One region of the Clostridium sp. LIBA-8841 genome, then DNA from elsewhere that is predicted to be linked to it. Evidence: riboswitches for the same ligand, from Rfam matches in the RefSeq annotation. Region 1 holds a riboswitch; each other region holds the start of a gene.
What was found. Region 1 has a riboswitch for cobalamin ahead of AC2A4K_RS08310 (ABC transporter substrate-binding protein). Riboswitches for the same ligand answer to the same signal wherever they lie in the genome.
Positions count from the first base shown of each region.

Region 2: it holds a riboswitch for cobalamin, as region 1 does, so the genes downstream of both, AC2A4K_RS09075 (sirohydrochlorin cobaltochelatase) here and AC2A4K_RS08310 (ABC transporter substrate-binding protein) in region 1, are expected to answer to the same signal.
Region 3: it holds a riboswitch for cobalamin, as region 1 does, so the genes downstream of both, AC2A4K_RS01240 (energy-coupling factor ABC transporter permease) here and AC2A4K_RS08310 (ABC transporter substrate-binding protein) in region 1, are expected to answer to the same signal.

Region 1 is NZ_CM173488.1:1,887,449-1,895,446, reverse strand. Features, by position in the region: gene AC2A4K_RS08330 (cobyric acid synthase) at 1-895, opposite strand, end outside; gene AC2A4K_RS08325 (Dph6-related ATP pyrophosphatase) at 905-1,558, opposite strand; gene AC2A4K_RS08320 (ABC transporter ATP-binding protein) at 1,568-2,323, opposite strand; gene AC2A4K_RS08315 (FecCD family ABC transporter permease) at 2,328-3,359, opposite strand; gene AC2A4K_RS08310 (ABC transporter substrate-binding protein) at 3,346-4,263, opposite strand; cobalamin riboswitch at 4,576-4,750, opposite strand; gene cobD (threonine-phosphate decarboxylase CobD) at 4,836-5,900, opposite strand; gene cbiB (adenosylcobinamide-phosphate synthase CbiB) at 5,897-6,844, opposite strand; gene AC2A4K_RS08295 (histidine phosphatase family protein) at 6,847-7,491, opposite strand; gene AC2A4K_RS08290 (bifunctional adenosylcobinamide kinase/adenosylcobinamide-phosphate guanylyltransferase) at 7,496-7,876, opposite strand; gene AC2A4K_RS08285 (adenosylcobinamide-GDP ribazoletransferase) at 7,890-7,998, opposite strand, start outside.
Region 2 is NZ_CM173488.1:2,058,063-2,066,060, forward strand. Features, by position in the region: gene cbiT (precorrin-6Y C5,15-methyltransferase (decarboxylating) subunit CbiT) at 1-10, opposite strand, end outside; gene cbiE (precorrin-6y C5,15-methyltransferase (decarboxylating) subunit CbiE) at 30-641, opposite strand; gene cbiD (cobalt-precorrin-5B (C(1))-methyltransferase CbiD) at 669-1,766, opposite strand; gene AC2A4K_RS09070 (precorrin-8X methylmutase) at 1,785-2,414, opposite strand; gene AC2A4K_RS09075 (sirohydrochlorin cobaltochelatase) at 2,415-3,251, opposite strand; cobalamin riboswitch at 3,378-3,560, opposite strand; gene AC2A4K_RS09080 (3D domain-containing protein) at 3,783-5,006, shown strand; gene AC2A4K_RS09085 (hypothetical protein) at 5,033-5,341, opposite strand; gene AC2A4K_RS09090 (SH3 domain-containing protein) at 5,682-7,998, opposite strand, start outside.
Region 3 is NZ_CM173488.1:276,641-284,638, forward strand. Features, by position in the region: gene nagH (hyaluronoglucosaminidase) at 1-4,450, shown strand, start outside; cobalamin riboswitch at 4,709-4,910, shown strand; gene AC2A4K_RS01240 (energy-coupling factor ABC transporter permease) at 5,198-5,941, shown strand; gene AC2A4K_RS01245 (energy-coupling factor ABC transporter substrate-binding protein) at 5,941-6,249, shown strand; gene cbiQ (cobalt ECF transporter T component CbiQ) at 6,236-7,006, shown strand; gene AC2A4K_RS01255 (ATP-binding cassette domain-containing protein) at 7,021-7,878, shown strand.

The sequences.
Region 1 (7,998 bases):
TCTTACTTCCTGGAATTATTATCATATGTGCATTATCTAAGTCCTTAGTATTTTCCGCATATCTTATTCCAACATCTTTTATTCTTGAAAGAGCATTAAAATCAGTGAAGTTTGACATGTGAGGTAATCTAACTATGGCTATATCTACCCCTTTATTATTTCCCTCTCTAATTTTAATAGAAGCACTATCCTCTTCTTCTATGTCTAAATCAAAGTAAGGCATAACTCCTAAAACAGGTATATTTATTATTTCTTCTATTTGTCTCATAGCTGGTTCAAAGAATTCTTTTTTGCCTCTAAATTTGTTTATTATAACTCCTTTAACTCTTTTTCTTTCCTCTTCAGTTAAAAGCATTATAGTACCAACAATAGAAGCAAAAACTCCTCCTCTATCAATGTCAGCAACTAAGATTACATCTGCATCTGCCATCTTAGCAGTCTGCATATTTGCAATATCTGTTTCTCTTAAATTTATTTCAGCACAACTACCAGATCCCTCTAAGACTATTAAATCATAATCCTTAGAAATATCATCATAAGCTTCCTTTGCCTTTTCTTTAAGATACTTATTTAAGTCTTTATATTTATAAGCATCCATAGTGCAATAAACTTTACCTCTAACTATTACTTGAGTTTTAAACCCTGCACTAGGTTTCATTAAAATAGGATTCATATATTCTTTAGGGTCAATTTCACAAGCTTCGGCTTGTACCACCTGAGCTCTCCCTATTTCATCTCCCTCTTTAGTTACAAAAGAATTCAATGATATATTTAATGCTTTATAAGGTGCAACACTATATCCTTTTTTCTTAAAATATCTACAAAAAGCCGCGGCAACAGTACTTTTTCCAACAGAAGATGCTGTTCCAAGTAGCATTATTCCTCTATACTTCATAAAACACACCTACTTAATATCTAAAAATCCATGAGTTTCTGTTAATATATTTTCTCCAGTTTCAAAGTTTATTTTTTCTTTAAATAAAGGTCCATCATAAACAAATGTATGATACTCTCCATTTTCTCCACAAGCATCTGAACCTGCTGCTTTTAATCTTTCAACTACATCCTTAGTTAAAACTTCACCTAAGAATTCTTCTCCTAAAATACTTAATTTTACATTTTTGATTACAGTTTTAAATCCACTATCTATGAATTCATAAGTTAGAGCTTCTCTATCTTCTTCCCAAAGTGGAAAAATAGCTTCAAGACCGGCTTTTTCACATTTATCTTCACACCAATTTCTGTGTGCCATTAAATCTATATCTCCAAAAACACAAGCCTCTGCGCCCATTTCTTCTTTAAGTTTCTTTAAAGCATCTACGAAAGTTTCTCCATAATTTTCTTTTCCGTTACTAGCTACTAAAACCATAGGAATATCTAATGACTTAGCAACATCTTTTAATAATTTATCTGGTATTCCATGAAACCAACTTCTTAAAACCTTTTTATCAACAGTAACTAATAAAGCTACTGGAGTATGTCCAGCTTTTATCATTCTATATAATGATAATGTACTATCCTTTCCACAACTATATGATACAACAAATTTCTTTTTCATATTGTCCACCTACTTCCATTTTTCTAATGCTTCTAGCATGAATTTTCTTATATCTATTTTATAGACATCTTTAATTTTTGAGCTATTTAATATTTCTCTTGCTTTACCACTACTATAAATTTCTCCCTCTTTAACAAGAATTACATCCTTACTAAACATTTGAACTAAATTTAAGTCATGTAAAACACCTATAACTGTTTTGTTATTTTCTTTTGTCCATTTATTTATATAATCTAAAATTTCAATTTGACATTTTAAGTCTAAATGATTAGTTGGTTCATCTAAGAGTAATATATCTGGCTCTTGAGCAAATGCTCTTGCCAAATAAACTCTCTGAAGTTGTCCACCTGATAACTCATTTATTAATTTATCTTTTTCTTCTAATAAACCAACACTTTCAATACATTTTAAAACTATATCCTTATCCTCATTACTAAGCCTTGAAAAAATACCATCTATATGAGCATACCTTCCCAAAGCAACGGTCTCAAATACAGTGTAAGAAAAATATATTTCAGAATTTTGACTCATTAATGCAACTTTTTTAGCTAACTCTTTTCTTTTTATCTTTTTAATCTCTACCCCGTCTAGCTTTATTTCCCCTCTATATTCTATGAGGTTAGCTAAAGCTTTTAAAATTGTGGATTTTCCACACCCATTTGGTCCTATTATAGAAATATTTTCTCCTCTATTAATATTAAAGGATATATTATGTATAACATCATTACCATCATACCCACAGCATAAGTTTTTAACTTCTAGCAAAATATCACCTACTTCTTTTTCCAAAATAAATGTAAGCAAAAAATGGTGCTCCAATTAAAGCCGTAATTGCTCCTACTGGCAATTCTGATGGTGAAATTAATGTTCTTGAAACTAAATCTGTTAGTACCATAAGTGTTCCACCAAGTATAATACACATTGGTATTACTATTTTATGATTAGAACCAAATATTTTTCTAACTATATGAGGAGTTATAAGATCAATAAAGCCTATAACACCACTTAAAGCAACTGCACTTCCAGTTAAAATAGCAACTGAAATAAGTAGTCTTTTTTTTACCTTTTCAGTTTCAACACCTACAGTCTTTGCACTATCTTCTCCAAAACTTAAAATATCCATTTCTTTTGTATATCTTAATACCATAAAGATTCCAATTATAAAAAATGGAAATCCAGCAAAAACATAAGACCAACTCTTCATAGCAAATGATCCCATTTGCCACATAGTAATAGCCTTTATATCCTCACTACATAATGCTGTTATAGTTGTTAACATGGCACTAGTAAAAAGCGATAGAACCATTCCCGCTAATATTACGGTATTATTTGAAAGTCCTCTATCTACCTTATTTGAAAAAATTATTACTGCAAAAATAGTAAAAACTCCACATAAAAATCCTATAATAGGCATAGCTAAATTTCCTATAAAAGGTATTGTTATACCAAGAACTATGTATATTCCAACTCCTAAGGAAGCTCCTGATGAAACCCCTAAGGTATATGGTGATGCTAAAGGATTTTTTAAAATTGATTGGATTACAGCTCCACTAACTGCAAGAGCAGCTCCAACCCCAAAGGCTAATAAAACTCTAGGTAATCTAATTACCCAAATAATTGCTACGTCTTCAGGTTTGATACCAGCTCTAAGTGGAATATCAAAAATCTTATTTCCAACTATAGAAATAGTATCCCATATATTAATATTGGAACTTCCAATAGAAGTTCCAATACAAAGTACTAATAATACTAATGGAATAGATAGTGTTATTAGCAATTTTCTCTTTTTAGATTCCTGCATATTGTTCTGGATAAATATCCTTTGCTATTTGTTTTAAGGCACTTATCACATATTGACTTCCACGTGATGTTGCATTTTTATCTACTAAGAATATTTGATTATCCTTAACAGCAGTTATTGTATTCCAACCTGGACGTTTAGCAATTAAATCTGTTGCATTTTCAATATAATCTTCATTTGTTAAAATTACATCTGGATTTGCTTTTATAACGGCTTCTTCACTTGGTGAAATCCAGCCTTTTTCATTTGCAAATACATTTTCTGCTCCAACTATAGTTAATAAATTATTTAAGAAAGTATCACTTCCAAAGCTATATAAATTTGGACTTGATCCAATTTCAAAGTAAACAGTTTTTTTATCTTTTATAGTTTCACCTATAGCTTTAATTTTGTTTACTTCACTTTTCATTTCATCAACCATTTTGTTTCCTTCAGCCTCTGTTCCAGTTAACTTAGCTAAGAAATTTATATCTTCGTATATTCCATCAATGCTTTCACTAGTTGGAATATATACTACTGGTATTCCAGCATCCTTTAAAACCTTAAATGGGTCTTCTTTACCTTCTCTGTTATGACCTGAAGCTATTATTACATCAGGCTTAAGAGCTAGAATAGCCTCAGCATCTGGATTCCTAAAATCTATTTTAGGTATATCTGGGTTTAATCCCTTTACATCTGCTGAGTATTTATCAACACCTACGATTTTATCACCTAAACCTAAACCTACCAATATTTCTGTATTAGACGGTGCTGTTGACACTATTCTTTCGATTTTTTTCGGTACTGTAAATTCAGTCCCTTCCATATCTTTCATTGTTACCGTTTTGCTTCCACAACCAACCAATAGCAGTAATGACATTACTGTTAAGGTTACTAGGGAAATTACTTTTTTAAAGTTTTTCATGTTTTTCCTCCATTTTTACCTTTGTAATTTCTTAAGTCATATGAAGGATTCCTATTTGATTTTAATTAATGATTTTAATATGTATTTTTTAATATTGCTAAGTATCCCTACAACCTATAAAAGCAAATTTGAAATTTCTTAAATTAAGTTTAAAGCATCACTAATAATCAAATTTTTCTTTCATAAAACTTAACAATTAAATATTTGAGGTTTAAGATTAATACGTAGAAAATAAAAAAACATACCCATTAGAAGGTATGTTAAGTATATTCTGAAAGCGTACGCATCCTATTACCCTACCCTCAGAAGATAATAGTATTCGCATAAAAGGCAGGTATCCCGACTTTGCTTCACCCTCCATCTCGTCTTCCCACATAAAATGCAGTGACATATTGAGATTTTGTCAGCTTCACGGTTACTGAGGTAGTTGAAGATTTTAACTTCATTCCCTATTAAGTGAATTCACACCAATTATGAATCAATCAACTTGATTATATTATTATATTTTATTATTGTCAAACACCTTACCTACTTTAAATTTATCTTTTTATAAGAATAAAAATGTAAATAAGCTATTTTAAAATTTTTGAAAGCGCTTCTAAAAGTTTTTCATTTTCTTCTCTTCTTCTAACTGCAACTCTATAATAACTATTGTCTAAACCTATATAATTATTACAACTTCTTATTATTATTCCTTGTTTAATTAGCTCTTCTCTTAAATTTAATTCTCTGCTTAATTTAAAAAATAGAAAATTAACAGCTCCTTTAAAAACATTAATGTCTTTAAATGCTTTTAATCCATTATATAAAAATTCATTCTCTTTTTTTACGTAAGCTATGCTATCTTTTATATACTTAACTTCTTTTAAGGCTTCTCTTCCAGCATAATCTGCCACTGTATTTACACTCCAAGGAGTAGCAACAGAATTTATTTTTTTTATCATTTCAAAATCTGAGCTTAATCCATAACCTAGCCTTATACCAGGAAAAGCAAAAAGCTTAGTTAATGATTTAACCACAATTAAATTATTAAAATCATCTAGATATTCAATAACAGAGTATTTTTCATTATCCTCAACAAAATCCAAAAATGATTCATCAAAAACAACTTTTACATCCATTTCCTTTGCCTTTTTTAACACTCTTAAAGAAAAATCTTTCTCTATTAAAGCTCCTGTTGGATTGTTTGGATTGCATAAAAATATTATATCTAAATCATCATTTATTTCATCTATAAATCTATTATCTAATGAATATCTATCTTTTAATATGTAATGATTTACTTTGCATTCTAGAGAGTTTAAAGCATCCTCATATTCTGAAAAAGTAGGTGCTATTATAAGAGCATTCTTAGGTTTGATTCCTCTTACTATATTAAAAATCACTTCTGCAGCTCCGTTACCTAAGACTATTTTATCTAAATCTACTTTTTCGAAACTTGAAATTTCTTTTTTAAGCTTATAATAAGTTATATCTGGATATCTTTCTATAGAATTTATTCCTCTAATCATGGCCTCTTTTACTTTTTCAGAGATCCCCATAGGATTTATGTTAGCTGAAAAATCAATGATTTCATTTTCTTCTAACCCATAAATTCTCTTTATTTCTTCTACATTACCGCCATGTCCTAAGTTCATATAATCACCTCTAAGATATATCTAATAATAATAGCTATTAGCATTCCTAAAAAAGAAACTAATCCTAAAATTTTATTAGTATTATAAACATCTGAAATTTCTATTTTCTTTTTAATATCTCCTATAGTTGGTTTTTCTACAAGCTTTCCAAAATAATAGTTTGCTCCTCCAAGCCTTATTCCTAAAGCCCCTGCTACCGCTGCTTCTGGATGAGCACTATTAGGACTTGAATGATTGTATCTATCTCTTTTATATATTTTAAAACTTTCTTTATAATTAAGCCTTAAAATAAATGAAGCTATTACTATAAGGTAAGCTGTCAATCTAGCTGGAATATAATTGAACACATCATCAAGTTTCGCTGAGACGAACCCAAATTCTCTATATTTATCATTTTTATAACCAAACATAGAATCACATGTATTTACTGCTTTATACAAGAAAGCCAAAGGTGCTCCCCCAATTCCAGCAAAAAATAAAGGCGCTATAATTCCATCTGACATGTTTTCAGCAACTGTTTCTACTACAGCTCTTACTATAGCTTCTTCATCTAAATTAGTAGTATCTCTACCAACTATATATGATAATTGTTTTCTAGCTTTAACTATATCTCCTGTATTTAAAATTTTAATTACTTTGAGACCTTCAACTTTAAGCCCTTTTGCTGAAATACAAAAATAAATAAGTATTCCTGATACTAAAGTTCCTAAAATAGGACTAACTAAATTTGCAATATGTACAATCCCTAAAGTTACTCCAAAAGTTATAGCTACTATGAAAAACCATGCAAAAAAACCTGCTAACTTAAGATTTTTCTTAAATACTTTTCTCCAAAGCTTTTCCATACTAGAAGCTAATTTTCCTATATATCTGATAGGATGATATGGATTATTAGGATCTCCTATTATTAGGTCTAAAACATATCCTATTATAATTTTTATCATTTCTAAAACCTTTCTATTATTTCTAGTCTTAGATTATTTTCTATATTTTCTTCAAAATCTAGACTTGAAAATTCTTTTTCTAAATTCTCGATATCTTGTTCAACTTTTAATTTATATCCACCTCCACACTTAGGTTGATAAGTATAAAAGTCTAATCCTTCCTTTTCAAAAAGTTCTAAAATACAAGCTATGCTTCCTCCATGACATACTATTAAAGCTTCCTCTTCTCCCTGTTCTTCTAGCATTAAAAGTAATTTTAAAAATGCTTTTTTCATTCTTTTTTCAAAATCTCTTCTTGATTCACCATTAGGGCAAGAAACTCCTTTACTTTCATCTAGAATCCAATCTAAATACTTCTTATCTTCCTTTAGCATTTCATAAGATTTCAGCTCAAATTCTCCAAAGTTGTATTCTCCAAACTCTTTTACAACTTCATACTTTTCATTTGGATATAAAATATTAAATGTTTCATTAGCTCTCTTTGCTCCACTTGTAAAATTCCTTTTACACTCTGGAAGCTTCACACTCTTTCTTTTTTCCTCTAATTCACTTATTCCTATTTCACTTAAAGGCACATCACTTATTCCACAATAAAGCTTCTTTTCATTACAATAAGTTTTTCCATGCCTAATCAAATAAATTATCATCTTATTATTCACCCTTTAATCTCGTTGGTATTCCAAAAAATATTCTATAAACCTCTTCACTTTCTTTGGATAAAAACTGAAGAACCTTACCTGTCTCTTCTCTCCATAATCTTTCCTCTTTTTTTAAAGGAACTATTCCAGAAGATATTTCATCACAAATTAAAATTTTTCCTTTGAGCTTGTCTTTATTTTCCTTAAAAAAAGCTAAAGATTCTTTTCCTTCTAAGGCATTGAAATAAATTAATCTATCTATTCCACTAATAACTTTTTTAGAGAAGTCTATTTTTTCATTGATACAGTAAAATATCTCCTCTTCTTTTATGCCTAAATTTTCTTTTACATATCTTAACTTACCATTGTAAGCACCACCAAATAAAAGTTTCAAAAGTCTTACCTCCTTAAAGAATTCCTAAAATGAGAATTCCTGTAAATTCCATAAGAACAAGAATATATCCTGCAACGTCTCCATTTATTCCACCTAACTCTTTTCTCACTTTTAAAAGTAAA
Region 2 (7,998 bases), 170 kb from region 1:
TAAACTTCATATATCCTCCAAAGGAAAATTTATCTTTCAATTATTATTACAGATAAATCTCCATAATCCTTTTCGCAAATTTCTCTTGGATTTCCAATTGTTATATTTTCATTTTCATAAGAAAGATTTTCTCCAACATATATCGTACATTCTATAGAATTTTCTATTAACATTTTACTTAGTTCATTTGGAGTATTCTTTTTATCAGTTAACCATATAGAAAGTTTGTTTTTTTTGACAACTTCTATAAAATTTTCTTCTCTTCCATGCATACTTCCTACAAATGCATTATTCCAAGATTTATTTACTTTGCATGTTAAATACTGAAAAGAACTTATTCCTGGAATAATAGAAATCTCTCCATAATAATTTTTTTCTATGTAATTTGTAATACCATAAAAGGTAGGGTCTCCTGATGCAACAATTGAAATATCATTCTCTTCATTTTCATTTAAAAAAGCTATTAATTCACTTAAAGTTTTGACCTTTTTAAACTTTTCATCTCTTAAATTATTTAAAAACTTTAAGCTTGAAATTGCTCTTTCAAAACCTACTATATAATCACTTTTTTCTAGTTCCTTAATAACCTTAGGAATTATATAGTCTTTATGGCCTGGTCCTAACCCTAGTATCTTAACCAATAGCCTTCATTCCCTTCTAATTTAAGTTTAATCAAACAAGTTTGAATTTTTAGATTCATATAATAATTTCATTTCCTTTGATCCATAATACATAAGAATATTAAAATTTGCCTCACCGTAAGAGTAAATATCTAATCTCTTTAATACTTTTTCTCCAATTCTCTCATATAACATTGGGAAATCATCTCCAAGAAGTCTTACAGCACCTTCACTTGTCTTTTCTTCTAAAACCTTTTTAACTAGTTCTAAGTCATATCCCATTAAAGTTAACTCTAAAGCTATAACTTCTAATCTTACGTCTGAAACTCTACTATGTGTATTAAAACAGCCAAATGCAATTTTACTTAGTTTTCCTATATGACCTATTATGGTTAAATCCTTTATTCCTTGAGCTAAGGCACACTCTATGGAAAATCCTACATAGTTAGATATGATAACTATATTATCCTTTTTATATCCTCTTTCCCTTAGAAACCTTTCTCCCATATTACCAAAGACAAATACAAGTTCATTATTAGACACTGCTTTTTGCCTTATTTCAATTCTAATAGATTCCTTTAAAGCATCTTCAGACATTGGATACACAATTCCTGTTGTGCCTAGTATTGATATTCCATCAACTATACCCAATCTAGGGTTAAAGGTTTTCTTAGCAATCTCCCTTCCTCTTGGAACGAAAATTGTTATTTTTACTCCTTTATTTTCAGGTAATACACTTAATACTTCCTTCTTAATCATTTCCCTAGGTACTGGATTTATAGCTGGCTGTCCTTTTTCTACAAAGAGCCCATCCTTAGTAACTCTTCCAACACCTTCTCCTCCACAAAGCTCAAATCCTTCTGAAATTTCCTCTGCCTTTGCAAATATAGCTATTCCTGAGGTAGCATCTATGTCATCTCCACCATCTTTTATTATGGAACATGAAACGGAGTTTTTTTCTACTTGTATATCTTGTATTTCTAAACTAAGCTTTATGTTTTTAGGAGTATCTATCTCTATAACTCCTATATCCTTTTTATGAAAAAGCATATATGTGGCCGCCTTAGCTGCCGCCGCTGCACAAGATCCTGTGGTATACCCACATCTAAGTTTTTTTCCACCGCTTTCTACATACATTTCAAACATTTAATATACCTTCTTTTATTACATTTCTCTTTTATAATTCATATAAAGCAATGCATTTATTATGGCTGCTGCTACTGTACTACCACCTTTTCTTCCCTTAACTCTTATATAAGGAATACCTAGTTCATCTAAATCCTCTTTACTCTCACTAGCACCTACGAACCCAACTGGAACAGCTACTATAAGTTTTGGTTTTGCCTTTCCTTCCTTAATAAGTTCTCTAAGTTTAAACAAAGCTGTTGGAGCATTTCCAAAAACAAATATATCTACATTTTCCTTTGCCGCAAGTTCAACACCTGCCATTGAACGAGTTATCTGTTTTTCTTTTGCTAATTTAAACACCTCATCTAAACCAACATAGCATTCAACTGATGAATTTAATTCCTTTAAAGCTCTTTTATTCATACCTGATAAGGCCATTGTTGTATCAGTATATATTTTAGCTCCAGATTTTAAAGCAGAAACTCCAGCTTCTATAGCTCCTTCACTTATTTCAATTAAATCCTCATACTCAAAGTCTGCTGTAGTATGTATAACTCTTTTTACTATTTCTAACTCCTCTTCTGAAAAGTTATGATTTTTCATTTCAGAACCTATTATTTCAAAGCTTCTTTTTTCTATGCCCATAGGACTTTTCATATAATCCATTTATCTCTTCACCTTTCTATGTCTTTTTTTAGTTTCTCCTAAACCTTTATATGTACCATCTATAACATCTTTAACACGTTCTATGTAAAGTTTTCTAAACTCTTCTCTTTCCCCTAATCCTTTTAAAATAACATCAGTTTTAATTCCTTCACTTTCAAGTCTACTCTTCCATGAATCCTCATCTTCTGAAGCCATATCATTTTTAGCATGGTCTCCTGCTACAACCATTAAAGGAATAATAGTCACATTATCTAAATTTTTCTTTTTAACTCTTTTTAAAACATCTGAAAAATTAGGATATCCCTCTACAGTTCCAACAAAAATATCTTCATAGTCTCTATCTAAAACTGATTGAAGACATCCATAAACAGCATTGGAAGGATGTGCGCTTCCATGACCAACTAATATACACGGTCTATTCTCTTCTATTACTTCTTTCATACTATCAACAAAGGCAGAATAGTCATTTGGTCCATCACCAAAACCTTCATAATAAAATATTGGTCTACCAGTTTCTATCTTTTTAAAATGATTTTCATAATTCTTCACCATATGCTTTATATAGTCAAATTCTTCACCTGGCATAATATGAAGTGGTTGCACCACAACTTCTTCATATCCTTCTTCCTCTAACTTTTTTAAAGCATCTTCTGGAAACAGTATATTCATATCATATTTTTCTTTAAGCTTTCTTACTATCATATGTGATGTAAAACTTCTAAAAACATCATACTCTTCAAAACTTTCTTTTATTGAATCTTCTATTTTTTTTATAGAATTATTTAAGGCATCTAAATGACTTGTTCCAAAACTTACAACTAATATAGCTTTTTTCATGTTTCACCTCTAAAAAATTAAAATAAAAAGCATCTGTGTTACAAAGAACCAGATGCTTTAATAAAAAGTAATTATTTTCCAATATAAATATAGGAATCAATAAATACTACATCTTCCCTCCGAAGCTTAGTTCATAATTTTTAGGCAGGTATCCTGACTTAAGGCTTATCCTCATTTCTCCCTTCCCAATTTAAAAAAATCAGTGAGCAATTAGAAACTTGTATCCTATTACAGTAGCGGGGGCTGTAGTGGATTTTAACCACTTTCCCTTTTAATTAGTAAAATTAAACCTAAAAATATAAAATATTATTTTTTTCTTAATTATAATATATAATTTTAATTATTTCAACATAAGACAAATTTCTTATTTTTTCAGATTTATAGTATAATTAAATTGTTAATTTTTTCTTAACATATTTAAATGGGATAAAGGTTAAATTTGTGTTACATTTGACTTTTATGTTATAATTCAGTAATACAGGATGAAATACACTTAAGTTGTGGACAGTTTAACTAAAAGGAGTGTACTTTATGCAAAAAAGAATTTTATCAGCATTAATAGCAATAACTATAAGTATTTCAACGACTCAAGTAGTTTTTGCTGATACAATAAGTGATAAGAAATCAAATATACAAGAAAATAAAGTAAAATATGAACAATTAGATAATGAGGTTATGTCTCTTAATTCTCAAGTATCAAAACTTAACAATGAAATTGAAGAATTAAATGCTAAATTAGCAGATAATCAAACTAAGATGAAAGATACTGAGGAAAACTTAAAAGAAACGGAAAGTAAAGTAAGTACTTTAAAAACCGAAATAGATCAAAAGCAATCTGTTTTAGGTAAAAGAATGCGTGCTATGTATAAAAGCAAAGATTCAATGAACCCACTAGTTTTTCTTATTAAATCTGAAAACTTATCAGATTTAATAACAAGAATAGATGCTTTGGCAAGGGTTACAGCCTTAGATAAAAATCTTATAAATGATCTAGATTCTCAAAAAGATTCTCTTGATCAGGATATAAAAAAATTAGAAAGAGATAAGGCTGAATTAAAAGAATTAAAAAGTTCAACTGAGGAATCTCTTAAAACCCTAGATAGTAAAAAAGTTGAAGAACAAAAGAAAATTGATGAATTAAACAATCAAAAAGAAGCTGTTTTAGGAATAATTAAAGAAAATGAAATGTCTTTAATTTCTCATTCTGTTTCTGTTATAAATTCATCTTCATCAGTCAATGAGCTTGAAAATGCAATAAGCACATTGAATCAATTAATCCCACAACTTAACATCGATTCAGTAAGGGATACAGCTAATAATTCTGTACAAGCTGCCAAAAACAAAATTGAATCCATAAAAGCTGAAGAAGCAGCTAAAAGTATTAGTAACAACTCTCCAGCTAATTCAAATAATAATAATAACAACAATAATACTTCTAACCAACCTAGTGATGGTAACTATAAGAAAACACTTTCCGTTGAAGCTACCGCATATACTGGAGGAACATTAACTGCCATGGGACTTAAACCAGTAAGAGATCCAGGTGGAATAAGTACAATAGCAGTAGACCCTAATGTAATTCCATTAGGTTCAAAAGTGTACATCCCTGGATATGGCTATGCCATAGCATCAGATACAGGAGGAGTTATTAAAGGAAACATAATAGACCTTTATATGAACTCTAATGATGAATGTAAATCTTGGGGAAGACGTCAAGTTACATTACACATAGTTGCCTATCCTGGTGAATGGTAAAATAAAAAAGATAAGACATTTTTGCCTTATCTTTTTTTTAATCTTCCACCAAAATCATTAAAAATTTTCAATAATAAAAAAATTGCTGTAAAGGCTACTATAGCCGTAATAATTGCAATAAAAAAGTTTAATATATCCTTAAAACTTAATCCAACCCCTGTTAGAAAATTTTTAAATTTTATACTTATCTTAAAAAATCCCCACAAAATTAAACTTCCTATAATTCCTACTGAAGCTGCAGTCAATCCAATTTTCGATTTTTTAAATAAACATACTACTCCTATTAAAGCAAATGTTATTATTATGAAAATAAACTTCCAATCTAAAATCTCCAAAGTTTTCATTCTCCTAAACATACTTTCCTTATTATTTTACTTAACAGAAGTAGTAATTATTACTTTATCGATTTAAGCGTTTTAATATTTTTCATTAACTTTATTAACTAACCTAAAGGCATAGTCTTTTAAAAAAATATGTTTTTATTTAATACGAATATTATTATCAATAATATAAACCCAATTACAATTATTGTACTTACTCGTCTTCTCAACACATAATTATTCATTTATTTTCTCTCTTACGCTAAAATTAGCTAAAATAAAAGGAGTATAAAAACTCCCTTTATTTACTACGATTAAATTCTAAATAACAATTAAATTTAGACTTCTATTACCTCTAATTTGAAAATACAGGTACATCAAATGTAAAGTTATTATTTAAATATAAATCTTCATAACTATTCATAATATCAGCTATCTCTGATGCATACCATGTAGTTGTTGCATATTGATGCCATATATTAGATATATTTTGATTATATCTCATTTTATAAAGTGTATTTTGTTCATAGGTTGGACTATGAACATAATTTGCAGAAACAAATGCTGCTGCTCCTTTTATAGCACTTTCAATACTTGTCCAACCTCTATTGTAAGCATAGGTTGTTCCTAATATTAATGCTCTATTAGGAAATGCTGAAGAATTATCCTTAGCTCCTATTCCAAATAAATTATAAACTGTAACAGGTTTAGATAATGGTATCATATGATATCCTACTAATTGACCATAGCTATTATATATAGGCTTACTTTCATCTGCAATTTGAGTAATAGTTACTCCTCTTGCAAGTTTACTTGTTCCATTACCTGTTTCATGTAAACATTGAGCAACTAAATATATAGGATCTATATTATACGATCTAGCAGCATCAACAAAAGCTTGTCCTTGACCAGTTAAAACGCCTTTATTGTTTAACCTGCTACTTAATCCATTTACATTAACAGCCCTAAACCTATCAATTCTTAAGAATTGTAATTTATTAGTAGCCTTCGCTGGGTTTATATATCTCTCAAACTCTGAATATGAATAATTTACTGGGTTACTTCTTTGTTGCATTCTAATATATTCGTCAAGAGATACCCCATATGGTGTTTTTATAGCATCTCCTAAATCTAATTCTGGATTAACATTTGAATTTCCATCAAAAATATTTATATAGCTCTTAGATGCATATGCTTCCTGACCTTTATAATTTATTTTGTAGAACCCATTTTCTTCACCTAAAATTTCAACACTTTCACCACTACTTAAAATTCCAAGAATTTGAGATGATGTATTTGCTTCTTTTCTTACATTTAATCCATTAGAAGCTGTTACAATTCCTGTTTTATTAGTTTCTTCTGGTTTACTTGGTTGTTCTGGTGTTGTATTATTACCTTCATCCTTAACATCTTTAATATATTCTTTAGCTACATAGCCATAGGAACCCTTAAATTCTATTTTGTAGAATGAGCCTTCTTCTCCTACTATTGTTACCTTAGAATTTCCACTTAAGCTTCCTATTACCTTACTACTTGTGCTAGCTCCTTCTCTTACATTTAAAGAACTACTTACATTTACTATTCCTGTCTTTTTGGTATTTTCTGGTTTTTCCGGTTCAGTTGGTTTTTCTGGTTCTGTTGTATTTCCTTCATCTTTAATATCCTTAATATATTCCTTAGCTACATAGCCATATGAACCTTTGTATTCTATCTTATAGAATGAACCTTCTTCTCCTACTATTGTTACCTTAGAATTTCCACTTAAACTTCCTATTACCTTACTACTTGTGCTAGCTCCTTCTCTTACATTTAGAGAGCTGCTTACATTTACTATTCCTGTCTTATTAGTAGTTTCCGGTTTTTCTGGTTCAGTTGGTTTTTCTGGCTCTGTTGTATTTCCTTCATTCTTAATATCCTTAATATATTCCTTAGCTACATAGCCATATGAACCTTTGTATTCTATCTTATAGAATGAACCTTCTTCTCCTACTATTGTTACCTTAGAATTTCCACTTAAACTTCCTATTACCTTACTACTTGTACTAGCTCCTTCTCTTACATTTAGAGCACTACTTACATTTACTATTCCTGTCTTTTTAGTATTTTCCGGTTTATTTGGTGTCTCTGGTTCACTTGGTTTTTCTGGCTCTGTTGTATTTCCTTCATCTTTAATATCCTTAATATATTCCTTAGCTACATAGCCATATGAACCTTTGTATTCTATTTTATAGAATGAACCTTCTTCTCCTACTATTGTTACCTTAGAATTTCCACTTAAACTTCCTATTACCTTACTACTTGTACTAGCTCCTTCTCTTACATTTAGAGCACTACTTACATTTACTATTCCTGTCTTTTTAGTATTTTCCGGTTTATTTGGTGTCTCTGGTTCACTTGGTTTTTCTGGCTCTGTTGTATTTCCTTCATCTTTAATATCCTTAATATATTCCTTAGCTACATAGCCATATGAACCTTTGTATTCTATTTTATAGAATGAACCTTCTTCTCCTACTATTGTTACCTTAGAATTTCCACTTAGACTTCCTATTACCTTACTACTTGTGCTAGCTCCTTCTCTTACATTTAGAGCACTACTTACATTTACTATTCCTGTCTTATTAGTAGTTTCCGGTTTTTCTGGTTCAGTTGGTTTTTCTGGCTCTGTTGTATTT
Region 3 (7,998 bases), 1.6 Mb from region 1:
AATTGGGGAAGATCCAGACAGTGCTTTCTATGGAGTTACTACTTTAAAACACGTATTTAATCAAATAGAAGACGATAAAATGATTCAAAATTTCAGAGCAGATGACTATGCAGAAGTTGCTCATAGAGGTTTTATAGAAGGTTATTATGGAAACCCTTGGTCAAATGAGGATAGAGCAGAGCTTATGAAGTTTGGAGGAGATTATAAGTTAAACCAATATGTGTTTGCTCCTAAAGATGATCCTTATCATAACAGTAAATGGAGAGAATTATATCCAGAAGAAAAGTTATCAGAAATTAAAAAGTTAGCTCAGGTTGGTAATGAAACTAAAAATAGATATGTATATGCTTTACACCCATTTATGAGTAATCCAGTTAGATTTGATACAGAGGAAAACTATCAAACTGACTTAGGAGTAATAAAGGAAAAATTTACTCAGCTTTTAGAAAACGATGTTAGACAATTTGCTATATTGGCTGATGATGCTGCAGCACCAGCTCAAGGAGCTAGTATGTATGTTAAACTTCTTACGGATTTAACAAGATGGTTAGAAGAGCAACAGGCTGATTATCCAGATTTAAAAACTGATTTAATGTTCTGTCCTTCAGATTATTATGGTAATGGAAGTTCAACTCAATTAAAGGAATTAAATAAGGCTGAAGATAATGTAAGTATTGTTATGACTGGAGGTAAAATTTGGGGAGAAGTAGATGAGAACTTTGCAAATAACTTCATGAATAACATAGCTACAGAGGGGAACCCTGGAAGAGCACCTTTCTTCTGGATTAACTGGCCTTGTTCAGATAACTCAAAGCAACACTTAATAATGGGAGGAAATGATACATTCTTACACCCAGGCGTTGACCCAAGTAAGATTGATGGTATAGTTTTAAATCCAATGCAACAGGCAGAGGCTAATAAATCAGCTTTATTTGCAGTAGCAGATTATGCTTGGAATATATGGGACAATAAAGATGAGGCAGATCAAAATTGGCATGATTCATTTAAGTATATGGACCATGGAACTGCTGAGGAGACAAACTCTTCACTGGCTTTAAGAGAAATTAGTAAGCACATGATAAATCAAAATATGGATGGAAGAGTTAAGCCACTACAAGAGTCTGTTGAGTTAGCACCTAAACTAGAGGCATTCAAAGAAAAATATGATAGTGGATTAAGTATTAAAGAAGAGGCATTAGATTTAATAGAAGAGTTTACAAACCTTCAAAAGGCTGCAGATTACTATAAGAATAATCCGGGTAATGAGAGAACAAGAGATCAAATAATACATTGGTTAAATTGTTGGGAAGATACTATGGATGCAGCTATTGGATATTTAAAATCAGCAATTGCAGTAGAAGATGGTGATGATGAGGCTGCTTGGGTTAATTATTCAGAAGCTCAGACTGCCTTTGAAAAATCAAAAACATATGGGTTCCATTATGTAGACCATACTGAATATGCAGAGGTTGGAGTTCAACATATTGTTCCATTTATAAAGCATATGGGACAGAACCTATCAGCTGTTATAGGCTCAATTGTTGATCCAAATAAGATAATAGCAACTTATATAAGTAATAGACAGGATGCACCAGCAGGAAATCCAGATAATATTTTTGATAATAATGCTAGTACAGAAATAGTATATAAGAATCCGAACAGAGTAGATGTTGGAACTTATGTAGGGGTTAAGTATAGTAATCCTATAACTTTAAATAATGTTGAGTTCTTAATGGGAGCTAATTCAAACCCAAATGATACAATGCAAAAAGCTAAAATTCAATACACTATTGATGGAAAAGAGTGGATTGATTTAGAAGAGGGTGTTGAATATACAATGCCTAAAGCTGTAAAGGTAGAAAACCTAGACTTAAAAGTTAGAGGAGTTCGTTTAATAGCTACAGAGGCAAGAAGTAATACTTGGTTAGGTATTAGAGATATTAACGTAAATAAAAAAGAAGATTCAGACTCAGGTGTAGAGTTTAATCCAAGTCTCATAAGAAGTGAATCTTGGAAAGTCTATGAGGGAAATGAATCAAGTCTTTTAGATGGTGATGATAATACTGGTGTTTGGTATAAAACAGCTAATGGAGATACATCTTTAGCAGGAGAGTTTATAGGTCTAGATTTAGGAAAAGAACTTAAGCTTGATGGAATCAGATTCGTAATAGGAAAAAATGGTGGAGGAAGTGCCGATAAGTGGAATAAGTTTAAACTTGAATATTCACTAGACAATGAAAATTGGACAACTATTAAGGAGTATAATAAGACTGGTGCTCCAGCTGGTAAGGATGTCATAGAAGAATCCTTTGAAGCTCCTATTTCAGCTAGATATGTAAGACTTACTAATATGGAAAACATCAATAAGTGGCTTACTTTCTCAGAGTTCGGAATAAAGAGTGAAGAATTAGAAAGTACAGGAAACAGAGAGAATGTTTATACCAATACAGAGCTAGATTTATTATCTTTAGCTAAGGAAGATGTAACTAAGTTAATGCCAGTAGATAATATAAGCTTAAATTCAGGGGAATATATTGGTGTTAAATTAGATCGTATTAAGGATTTAAGTAATATTAACCTTGAGGTTTCAAATGATACAGGCTTAAAACTTCAAAGCTCTATGAATGGTGTTGAATGGACAGAGATAACAGATACTAACACTTTAGAGGATGGAAGATATGTAAGATTAATAAATACAGGAAATGAAACTGCTAGCTTTAATTTAACTAAATTTGAGGTTAATTCAACTGAGGTTTATGAGCCATCATTAGTTGAGGCTTATGTTGGTGATACTGGAGCTAAAAAAGCTGTAGATGGAGACTTGAAAACTAGCGTTAAGTTTAATGGAGCTCCTAAATTTGGCGATACTATAGTTTATGATTTAGGACAAGAAATCCAAGTAGACAATTTAAAATATGTTGTATTAGATACTGAAGTTGACCACGTAAGAGATGGTAAAATTCAATTATCTTTAGACGGTGAAACTTGGACAGATGCTATTACTATTGGGGATGGAATAGAAAATGGTGTAGATGACATATATGCTAAACCATTAGAAAATGGTTATAAGCATGGAAATCAATCTGGTGGAATTATTCCAATAGATAGTGCATATGTTGAAGGATCTAATTTAAATCAAAAAGCTAGATATGTAAGAATATTATTTACTGCTCCATACAAACATCGTTGGACTGTTATAAACGAGCTTATGATAAATAATGGGGAGTATATTCCTACAGTAAATGACCCAACTTATGTTTCAAATCCAATTGAAGAAAGAGGATTTACTCCAAATAATTTAAGAGATGGAGATTTAACTAGCTCATATAAACCTAATACTAATAATGGAGAGATAACTGAAGGTAGCATAACTTATCGTCTATCAGAAAAAACTGATGTTAGAAAGGTTACTATAGTTCAAGATGGAAGCTCAATTTCAAATGCTAAGGTTATGGCTAGAGTTGGTGATGGAAGCGAATCTGTAACTGATGAGTGGGTTCAATTAGGCACATTAGGTAATAGCTTAAATGAATTTATAAATCGTGATTATAGTAACATTTATGAAATAAAGATTGAGTGGACAGATGTGGCACCAAATATTTATGAAATAATAACTTTAAATCAAGAGTTTGAATTCCCAGTTAATGATGCATTAAAAGTGAAGTATGATGAGCTTATTGATTTAAGTGGAGATGAATATACTTTAAGCAGTTATGAAGCCTTAAAAGAAGCTTTAGACAATGCAAAAGTTATTTTAGATAATTCTAATTCTTCTCAAAAGAAAATAGATAAGGCTTTAGATAATTTAAATAAGGCAGAAGAAGGGTTAGTTCTTAGAGCAACTGATTTTGAAGCCTTTGATGAAGTATTAGCTTTAGGAAATTCTTTAGTAGAAGATGAGTATACAGCAGAGTCTTGGGCTGTATTCAGTGAAAAACTAGCCCTTGCTAATGAAGCTAATGAAAATAGAGCAGATTATACTCAAGAGCAAATAAATCAAATAGTATCTGATTTAGATGCTTCAATAAAAGCTTTAGTTAAAGAGACTCCAGAAGTTGATAAAGCAGATTTAGAAGCTTTAATTAACCAAGGTAAAGCTTTAGTAGAAGAGGCTGTAGAAGGTTTTGAAGTTGGTGAATATCATAAAGGGGCTAAAGATACTTTAGTAAGTGAAATAAATAAGGCTGAAGAGATATTCAATAATGAAGAAGTCACTCAAGAAGAAATCAATTCAGCTAAAGAAGCTTTAAATAATGCAATAGAAAGATTCAACTCTTTAATAATTGAGGAAAGTACAGGAGACTTCAATAGTAATGGAAAGATTGACATAGGTGACTTAGCAATAGTTTCTAAAAACTATGGAAGTGAGAATGCTTCTTTTGATTTAAACAAAGATGGAGTCGTTGATGAATATGAAATAAGCTTCATAAATCATAGAATATTAAATTAAGGTAATTTATTAGAATAAAATTAAATTTTTAAGTTTAAGGGACTATGAAGATATATTAAACTAATTTTGTAATATTAATCATTAAAAAGATTAATATTGAGATTAGAGTAATGTATCGTCAAAGATAGTCCCTTTTTATTTTTATATCCTTTTTATATTAAGTTAAAAAGCTTATTGTTTAGCTTTAATAATGATTTATTAAATATAGTTTAATTGTAAATCAATTCTAGATAATATATAATGTTAATAGAATGTAAAATTAAATATTTAAAAATAGGTTAAATAGTTATTTAAGTAAATTTATTTATTAAAAGGGAAGTTGGGTTTGAATCCCACGCGGTCCCGCCGCTGTAATAGAGGAGCTTTTTGTATTGTAAGCCACTGAAACATAAGATTTTGGGAAGGTTACAAAAGGTGCTGATACTTGAGCCAGAAGACCTGCCTGTTTTTAAAACATCAGATCCTACGGGAAATAGGAGGTGTTGTGCTTTGGTAAGTTATATTTTTTTAGAATTTTTATAACCTCTTGACTCAATGTCTAGAGGTTTTTATTTTTAGGATTAAAGTTAGCTTAGAGTCAACCTAAATTTAAGCAAAATGCATTTGATTTTAATTTGGACAATCTCAGAGGGAAAATAGGAAAGACTAACAGATTTAAAAGAGACTTTAAGACCTAAGAAATAAAGAAAATCTATTTTATGAAGTGGATATACAAAATAAAAATATAATTTAAGGAGTAGAATTATTATGTCAAAAAAGAATCAAGTATTTATAGGATTTTTGTTAATGTTCTTATTAATACCAAAAAGTGTTTCAGCTATGCATATTATGGAGGGATTTTTGCAACCCAAATGGTGTATAGCATGGGGTGTTATAACAATACCTTTTGTGGTTTTAGGTGTATTTTCTATTAAGAAAAAAGTAGGGAATAATCCAAGATTAAAAATACTATTAGCTATGGCAGGAGCTTATGCCTTTGTTCTTTCAGCTTTGAAACTTCCATCAGTTACTGGTAGTTGTTCACACCCTACGGGGGTTGGTCTTGCGGCAATATTATTCGGACCTACAGCAGCATCAGTCTTAGGACTTATTGTTCTTTTATTCCAAGCTTTACTTTTAGCACATGGGGGACTTACAACTCTTGGAGCTAATACTTTTTCAATGGCTGTTGTTGGACCTTTAGTATCATATGGACTTTATAAATTAGTAAAAAAACTTAATGGACCAACATGGTTAGGAGTATTTTTGGCAGCTGCCCTTGGTGACTTAGCAACATACATGGTAACTTCAATTCAATTAGGACTAGCTTTCCCAGCAGAAGTTGGTGGAATTATGGCATCGGTTATGAAATTCATGGGTATATTTGCTATTACTCAAATTCCTTTAGCTATAAGTGAGGGAATATTAACAGTTATAATATTTAATACTATAGAAAATTATGCAAAAGATGATTTAATGGAACTTAACATTCTTTCAGAGGAGGTAAAATAATGAAAAATAAGAGAGCATTAACTAATGTGATATTAATTTTATTAGTTGTATTTATTACAATCATACCTTTCTTTGTGGCTAAGAATGGTGAGTTCGGTGGATCTGATGATCAAGCAGAAGAAGCAATAACACAAATAGATGAAAATTACGAGCCTTGGTTCTCACCAATATTTGAACCTGCAAGTGGAGAGATAGAAAGTCTATTATTTGCTCTTCAAGCAGCTATAGGTGCAGGAGTAATTGGGTTTGGACTAGGATATCTAAAGGGGAAAAAGAAAGTGAATGAAGAAGTAAATGATAAATATTGATAAATATGCTTATTCATCAAAACTAAAAAATATCAATCCTGCAGAAAAGATATTTTTTGCTCTAATTACTTTATGTGTTTGCTTATGGGCAAATAATTTTATTGTTTCTATGCTTGTAATAGGTCTTATGACTTTTTTAATAACTAAATTAGGAAAGACCAAAATAAATGTTTTTATTAAGTTAATGATGATACCAATAGCTTTTTTAATAATTAGCATTCTAACAATAGTTATAAATTATTCTATGAATAAGGAAAATCTTTTAATATCCTTTAGGTTCTTTAATGGATGGATCGGAGTTTCTAAAGAGGGGATTTTTCAAGGTGTTAATATGTTCCTAAAAGTAATGGGATCTTTAAGTTGCTTATATTTTATATCTTTAACTACACCAATGATAGATGTGATATCAGTATTATCAAAGCTTAAAATACCAAGCTTTTTAATAGAATTAATAAGCTTAGTATATAGGTTTATATTTATAATCTTAGAAACTTCAGAAATGATGTTTATATCTCAAAAATCTAGGTTAGGGTATAGAGACATAAGGACATCATATAAATCTTTAGGAGCTCTTGCATCAACACTGTTTATACGCTCATTTAAGAGAGCTAATGATTTATATACTGCATTAGAATCTAGAGGATATAATGGAGAGCTTAAGGTATTAGAAGAAGAAGTTCAAAGAAGAAACTATATTTATATTTTAGCTATAATTATTAATATGATTTTTATAGGAATAACTATATTTACAAAGTAGAGTAGGAGGATTTTATGGAAGACTATATATTAAAAGTAGAGGATCTTAATTATAATTATTCAGATGGAACTCATGCTCTAAAGGGTATAGATATGAATATAAAAAGAGGGGAAGTAACGGCTATATTAGGAGGAAATGGTGTAGGAAAATCAACATTATTCCAAAATCTTAATGGTATATTAAAGCCTTCTTCAGGAAGGATACTTTTTGAGAATAAACCTATTGATTATTCTAGGAAGGGAATCATGAAGCTTAGAGAATCTATAGGAATTGTTTTTCAGGACCCTGATAATCAGCTTTTTTCAGCTAGTGTGTATCAGGATGTTTCTTTCGGAGCTGTTAATATGAAGCTTCCAACTGAAGCGGTAAGAGAAAGAGTTAATAAGGCATTAAAAAGAACAGGAATAGAGCATTTAAAGGAGAAACCAACTCACTGTTTAAGCTTTGGGCAAAAGAAAAGAGTAGCAATTGCAGGAGTACTAGTTATGGAACCTAAGGTTTTAATACTAGATGAACCAACAGCTGGTTTGGATCCAATGGGTGTTTCAGAGATAATGAAGTTATTAATTGAAATGCAAAAGGAACTTGGCATAACCATAATAATAGCAACTCATGATATAGATATTGTTCCATTATACTGTGATAATGTCTTTGTAATGAAAGAGGGAAAAGTGATATTAAAGGGAAGTCCTAAGGAAGTGTTTGATCAAAAAGATACTATAAGAAAAGTAAATTTAAGATTACCGCGTATCGGACATCTCATGGAGATATTGAAAGAAAAAGATGGCTTTGTATTTGACGAATTATCATTAACTATCGGACAGGCTAGAAAGACAATAAACTCTTGGAAATTTAAATTATTTAAAGATTAGAGCAAAATTAAATATGGGAAATTAACTTAAAAAGGTTTGTATTAAAGTAAGATTTCAAAATAATCATACTTTATACAAACCTTTTATATTAATATTTAAATTGGTATAAATATTAATGTA